2 regions of the Tepidimonas sp. HKU77 genome follow, and region 2 is predicted to be linked to the other one. Evidence: predicted binding sites of a transcription regulator. Region 2 holds the regulator's gene; the other holds the start of a gene.
What was found. Region 2 encodes FliA, which starts transcription of late flagellar genes. Its sites were predicted from a motif close to CTAAAGTTTNNNNNNNNNNNGCCGNTA; they were not measured.
Positions count from the first base shown of each region.

Region 1 (3,402 bases), 340 kb from region 2:
AGCACGGCGTCTTGTGCGGCGGCGCTCAGCGTCAACCCGACGATACCCCCACCGTTGTTGAAATACGACAACGCCCCCAAGCCTGTGGTGCCGTCGGTGATCAGGTCATCGTTGGCGTCATAGGCTCGGATCTCGAAGCCCTGGGACGCCCCTGTCTGGCTGCTTTTGAAGACCAGATTCTCCTGGCCTCCGCTGCGCACCACCACCGCCGTGACCCCGGCATTGGCTTGGTTGACTTTGGTGGCAATGTCGCTCAGGGTGTCCGTCGCGGTGACAGTGACGCTGACCGGGGTGCCACCGGCGCTGAAGCTGCCACCGCTCCAGGTGCCGCGCGTGAACTCCAGCCGGCCTTCCAATCCCAAAGGGGTTCCAGCTGCAAAGCCAGTGGCCGTTCGCGCCGACTGGGCTTGTGCCAGCGCCTGTACGCTGACCTGGTAGCTGCCGGCCATGGCCCCGCCACTGGTGCGGACTGATAACGAGTTTTCGTTGCTGGAGGTCGCCGTATTGCGTTGCCACAGCGACGTGTCGAGCAGCTTCGCAGCCGCATCCTGCAACTTGGCCAGGCCAGACTTGATTTGGCCCCACGCCGAGATGCTGCTCTGCAGACCGCCGATCTGGGACTGGATCTGCTGGATCGGCTTGCGCTCGAGGGCGACAAGCTGAGAGATGATACCGTTGACGTCGAGTCCGCTGCCGACGCCGGGGGCTGAGATGGCCATGGTCTACTCCTGCGACAGTGGCGTGTTATACGTCGACAGGCGTCTGGGCGCAAGGAGAAAAAGCGGGCGATACCCTTACTGTCCAGCGACCGAGCCTGACGCCGGCAGGCGTCAGGCCGTTGGTTGCGTGGCGTTGGCGCCGTGATCAGCGCAGCAGGGCCAAGACGTTTTGCGGCAGCTGATTGGCCTGGGCGATCATGGCGGTGCCGGCTTGCTGCAAGATCTGGGTGCGGCTGAGGTTGGCCGTCTCGGCGGCGAAGTCGGCGTCCATGATGCGGCCGCGGGCGGCAGACTGCTTCTCCGCTGCGATGCGAATGTTGCTCATGATGTTCTCAAATCGACTCATCACGGCGCCGAGGCGTGCCCGGTTCGTCACCACGCTTTGGATGGCCGTGTTGATAGTGGCCAACATGGCGCTGGCGCCCGCTACTGTGGATATTGTCCCAGCACCCAACGCGGTAGAGATTGATCCAATGCTGCGCATCGATACGGTTACTGTCTGCCCTTGACTGGCTCCTACCTGGAAGGCATACGATGTGGCTCCACCACCAAGAATTTGCCGATTGTTAAAGCTCGTTTGTGATCGGATGCGACCGATTTCGGCGCGGAGCTGGGTGAATTCTGTCTGCAGGTTCGCCCGCGATGTGTCGTCGTTCGAGCCGTTCCGCGAACGAATAGCAAGCTCCCGAATACGCTGTAAAACGTCGGTGACGGATCCCAAAGCCCCGTCGGCAACCTCTACCATGGAAAGACCGTCGCCGGCATTGATAAGCGCCATGCCGAGCCCACGTACCTGAGATTGCATCCGCTCTGCAATCGCTAAGCCAGCGGCGTCGTCCTTGGCGGTGTTGACGCGCAGTCCCGACGACAAGCGGGCCATCGTCGTTTGCAGTGACTGCATGTTGTTGACGGTGTTGCGCTGGGCGTTCAGCGAAATCGGGTTGGTGTTGATGGACAGGCTCATGACGGTCGCTCCTGTGGGTAAGCCCGGTGGATGCACCGCATTGGGCCCCGTGCCCGCTGCTGGTGGTCCGTTGAACTACCGGTTGCCTGCTATATCGGCCCTGTCGGCCCGAACTTGAGGGTTTCTTCCGGTGCGTATCGTTGGCGCTGGCTGCGGCGTCAGGACAGTGCTGCGGGTCCCAGAGGCCAGTCGGGGCCACTAGAATCGACAGCCTGCCCGAGCACGCCGTGATTGCGTCCAAGCCGTCTCCACCATGACTACCCCCGACCGGCTCCAGCCCGTTCCGCTGCCCATGGAGCAGCTACGGGTGGGCTTGACGCTGCCGTTTACCCTGCTGGACGAGACCGGGCAGGTGCTGCTGGCCAAGGGTCTGCGCATCGAGGACGAGGCGCAGCTGGAGGGCATCCGTGCGCGGCGGCGGGTGTTCGTGCCGTTCGAGGAATCGGAACTGGCGGTCAAGGTGCTGATGCAGGGGCTGCTGCGCGCGGAGATCCACAAGGCCGCCATCAAAGATCTGGACCGCTACGTGTCGCTGGAGGACGAGGCAGCCGGCCGAGAGCCACTGCGGGGGACGTTCCCCGAGCAGTGTGCCGAGGTGACGGCGCGCCTGCGGCGCTTGCTGGCCAACATCGCGCAGGGCGCCTGGGGGCCGAACGAGACACGCCAGCGCCTGGCGGCGCTGTGGGCCGATATTCAGCAGTGGGAGCGCACGCCGGGGGCGATGGAGTCGGCGACACTGGTGTTGACGTACCGCGCCTGCAGCAGCCCCAGCGACTACAGCGTGCTGCACGCGCTGCAGTGCGCGGTGCTGGCGCGCCGGCTGGCACCGCGCCTGGGGCTGGATGAGGCGCGCACCCGTACCCTGGTGCTGGCCACCGCGACCATGAACGTGGCGATGCTGCAGTTGCAGGATGCGCTGGCGACGCAGGCCGCGCCGCCGTCGCCGGCGCAGCGGGCGCAGATCGATGCCCACGCGCAGGAGGGCGCGCGCCTGCTGCGGCAGGCGGGGGTGGACGACCCCGTCTGGCTGCAGGCGGTGACGCTGCACCACAGCGCGCTGGCGCCAGGGGTGCCGCTGGCGGCGCGCCCGCCCGGCGAGGCGCTGGCACACATCATCCAGGTGCTGGACCGCTACACTGCGTCCATGAGTCCGCGCGCCAGCCGCCCCGGCCGGGGCGCGCGCGAATCCGCGCGGCTGGCGGTGTTTTTCCGCACCGGGGGGCAACAAGACGAGGTGGGTGCGGCCCTGGTGCAGCTGCTGGGGCTGTATCCGCCCGGCACGTTCGTGCGGCTGCAGTCGGGCGAGCTGGCGCTGGTGTTGCGGCCCGGGCCGAAGGCGGCGACCCCGGTGGCGGCGGTCGTGGTCAACCGCGCGGGTGAGCCGTTGGGCTCGCCCAAGTTGGTGGATACCAGCCGCACGGAGCTGGCGGTGGCCGAGTCCGTGCCGGGATCGGTGGTGCGTGCCCGCATCAACCTTGATGAGATGGTGAAGCTGCTATTGTTTTCTCGCACGCCAGCGGCGGGGCTGCGCTGATCGCTCCAACGCCAAACGGCCGTTGGCGATGGCCACCGAGACAGACCCATGACGAGACGTCAGCGAACCGTGCGCTTGGCAACCTACAACATCCACAAGGGTGTGCAGGGCGTGGGGCCGCTGAAGCGGCTGGAGATCCACAACCTGGCGCGCGCGGTGGCCGAGCTGCGCGCCGATGTCGTTTG
Region 1 covers NZ_CP187300.1:2,076,442-2,079,843, forward strand. Annotated here, with positions in the region: gene fliD (flagellar filament capping protein FliD) at 1-719, opposite strand, end outside; gene ACPP3B_RS10025 (flagellin) at 865-1,683, opposite strand; gene ACPP3B_RS10030 (HD-GYP domain-containing protein) at 1,937-3,217, shown strand; gene ACPP3B_RS10035 (endonuclease/exonuclease/phosphatase family protein) at 3,266-3,402, shown strand, end outside.
Region 1: ACPP3B_RS10025 (flagellin) is a predicted target of FliA. The motif match lies at 1,776-1,802, and genes of this name have one in related genera.

Region 2 (3,402 bases):
CTGGGAGCAGGGCAAGTGTTGCGCACCGGTGTGGTGCGTGCACCGCAGGTTTTCGAGCCCGGCAGCACCGTGCGTCTGCGCCTGGAGGGGCCCGGCTTCGTGGTGATGGCCACCGGCGAGGCGCTGGGCCACGGCCGTATCGGCGAGCCCGTGCGGGTGCGCCTGCCCAACCGCCGCATCCTGGTGGGCACGGTGCTTGATGCCCAAACGGTGGTACTGACCCTCTAATCCACACAAAATCTCGAAAAAGGGGTAAAGTCCGGGCTCGTCCCGCCGATAAAGCTCTCGAGCGTCCCCTCTACCCGGGGAGCGGAGAGTGCCATGAAAGTCAACAACTCGCCTGAATCCAAGTTCGGTTTGCCGACTCCGGTGACGCAGCGCACCGGGGAGGGGGTGAGTTCGTCCGCACGCGGCGCGCCTGCTTCCCCCGCCGAAGCGGTCAGCGCCACGGTCAAGTTTTCGCCCGTCACGCAGGCCATGACGAATGGCATCGCGCGCTCGGGAACGGACAGCTTCGATGCCGCCAAGGTCGAGGCCATGCGGACGGCCATCCAGAATGGCAGTTTCTCGGTCAACGCCGAGGTCATCGCCGACAAACTGCTGGGCAGCGCGCGCGAGCTGCTGGGCGTGGCGGCAGCGGGCCCGCGCCGCTCCGCTTGATGCACATGACCACCCGCTGCGGTGACCCCCTGACCCTGTTGCGCGAGGCGCACGAACAACTCGGCCATGTGCTGCAGTTGGCGTCGCGCCATGCGGCGGGTGAAGTGGACACCGATCAGTGGGTGGCCGCGTGCGCGGCGCTGGCGCAAGCGTTCGTGGCCGTGCGCGACGCGTGGGGCCGCAGCGCCCCGGGCCAAGCGGCCGCGCCCGAGGCCGCCCGGCTGCTGGAGGACATCGGCAGCCGGCTGCAGCAATTGCAGGAATTGCAAGCGCGCCTGTCGGGTAGCACCCGCATGGCACTGGCGCAGTTGCTGCCGCAGGATGCGCTGCAGGCGTACTCCCAGCTCGGGCGCTCACGCCCGACCACGGGGCGCGGCGGCTACGGCTGAATACGGGGTGTCTGCGCTTGCCCCGTCGGTGGGACGGGTTCAGTGCTCGCGCAGACGCGCTCGCAAGCGCGCGATCGCCTGTGAATGCAGCTGGCTCACGCGAGACTCGGTGACGCCTAGCACGGCCGCGATCTCCTTGAGATTCATGTCGTGCTCGTAGTACATGCTCATGACGTACTGCTCGCGCTCGGGCAGCTTGCCGATCGCCTCGACCAAGGCGGCGCGCATGCGCTGGTCCGCCAAAATGGCCTCGGGGCTGCGGTCGGCATCGTCGGGCAAGTGGCGATCCAGAAACCCGTCGTCGTCTTCGCTGCGCGAACCCAGGTCTTCCAGATAGACCAGCTGCGTGCCCCGCATGCGCGACAGGGTTTCGTGGTACTCCGCGAGCGACATGCCCAGCTCTTGCGCGATCTCGGACTCGCGAGGGGCGCGCTGCAGGCGCTGCTCCAGCCGGTGGATCGCGCCCTCGATGTCCTTTTGCAGTTTGCGTGAGCCGCGCGACATCCAATCGGCATCGCGCAGCTCGTCGAGCATGGCCCCGCGGATGCGCTGGCTGGCGAAGGTTTCGAACTGCACCCCCATCGACGGCTCATAGCGCGCCAGCGCCTCGGTCAGCCCGATCATGCCAACCTGGATCAAATCGTCGAGCTCGACGCTGGCGGGCAGACGTGCAATCATCAGGTGCGCCAGCCGGTGCACCAGCGGCGCATACTGGCGCAACTGCGCGTCTCGGTCGAGCGTGCCCTTGGGCGTGTACATCGAAAACTCCGGCGGTCGGATCGGCCGCGGTATCGGCACCGGACTGGACGTCAGCATGGCCGCCGTTGCTCCCCCGCAAAAGCCGGTGCTTCCAACACCCAAGCCGCATCCAGGATTCTGCCCAACACGGCCTGGGTTTCGGGTGTGACCGATCCCCGCGCATCATACCCCAGCGCCCAGACCATCGGAGCGACGCCCAGGTGGCTGTCGCAGGTGCGGCGCAGCGCCGACAGGGCTGCCTGCAGCGGCCCTGGCGCGGGCGCCTCGCCACCCCTCGCGACGTCGGGTACCGGATGGTCGCTGGGCTCAGGTAAGGCGATCACCACAGGTCGCAGGCCCATGCCGTGCAGGCGCTTGAGATCCTGGTAGGCCGCCACGAGCGCCGCCGGCTCGGCCGTCAACGCCACCAATGGCCGCCCACCATCGGTGGGCCACCAGCGCAACACCTCGTTGGCTGGCGCGTGCCACAGCCACGCGCCGCCGCTCGGCAGGTCCTCCGGCCAGTGGCCGGGTTCGCCCTCGACCACGGCGCACGGCATGCCCAACGCCTGACACCCCTGGTGCAGCCGCCACAACAACTCCAACGACGCCGAGCCGCGGGCGGCCGCGATCACGGCCAGCACGCGCGTCGGTGGCTGCAGGTGCCACGCCAGCAAGCCTGCCGCTTGGTCGCGGATCGGCTCAAGCATGGGCGGCCCCCTCGGGCTGCCAGCCCGACTGCACCGGATCGGTGAAGAAAAACGGCAATTCGGCGCTGGTGGGGTCGAACGCCGACTTGCCCCGCCCCCCCATCGACAGACGCACCAGCGCGGCGGCGTCGGGACGCTGCCAGTCCTCGGGCACACGCTGGCCGGTGGTCAGCCCGCGCAGCACGGCTTGGTGCCGGATGAGCGCGTCCACCGCCGGCCCCAGTTTGGCGGCCTCGTCGACCTTGGACAGGATCACGCCATGCAAGGGCGTGTCACGGTAGGCCTGAAAGACTTCGTCGAGCGTGTCACCGTGGCTGCCGGCGTTGACCACCAGCAGCTTGCGAATCTGTGGTGCTTGCAACAGCGCCATCATGTCCTGGATGCGCGGGTCTTTTTGCCCCAGGCCTGCGGTGTCGATGATGACCATGCGTTTGTTGGCCAACAGCTCCAGCAAGTCTTGCAGCGCGGCCCGGTCGTGGGCCTGGTGGGCCACCACGCCCAGCATGCGTCCGTAGGCGCGCAGCTGCTCGTAGCCGGCCACGCGGTAGGTGTCAAGCGAGATCAGGCCCACGCTGTTGGCGCCATAGGCCTTGACGCATTGCGCGGCCAGTTTGGCGGCCGTGGTGGTCTTGCCCACCCCAGTCGAGCCAATGAGCGCAAAGACGCCACCCTCGTCGCACAAGTGCCCTGGCTCGCGCGCGACGCGCAGATTGCGCGCCAACACTTCCAGCGTCCAACGCCAGGCATCCGCCGCGCCCAAGTGGGCCGGCAGGCGCTCGAGAACGGCACGTGCCACCGTGGGCGAATATCCGGCCCGGATGAACTTGAGCATCAATGGCGACTGGATCGGATTGAGGCGCGACTGCCCCAGCCATGCCAGGGTCTGGAAGCGCTCCTCCATCATG
Region 2 covers NZ_CP187300.1:1,735,777-1,739,178, reverse strand. Annotated here, with positions in the region: gene flgA (flagellar basal body P-ring formation chaperone FlgA) at 1-228, shown strand, start outside; gene flgM (flagellar biosynthesis anti-sigma factor FlgM) at 322-660, shown strand; gene ACPP3B_RS08350 (hypothetical protein) at 666-1,049, shown strand; gene ACPP3B_RS08345 (RNA polymerase sigma factor FliA) at 1,089-1,808, opposite strand; gene ACPP3B_RS08340 (hypothetical protein) at 1,859-2,497, opposite strand; gene flhF (flagellar biosynthesis protein FlhF) at 2,490-3,402, opposite strand, start outside.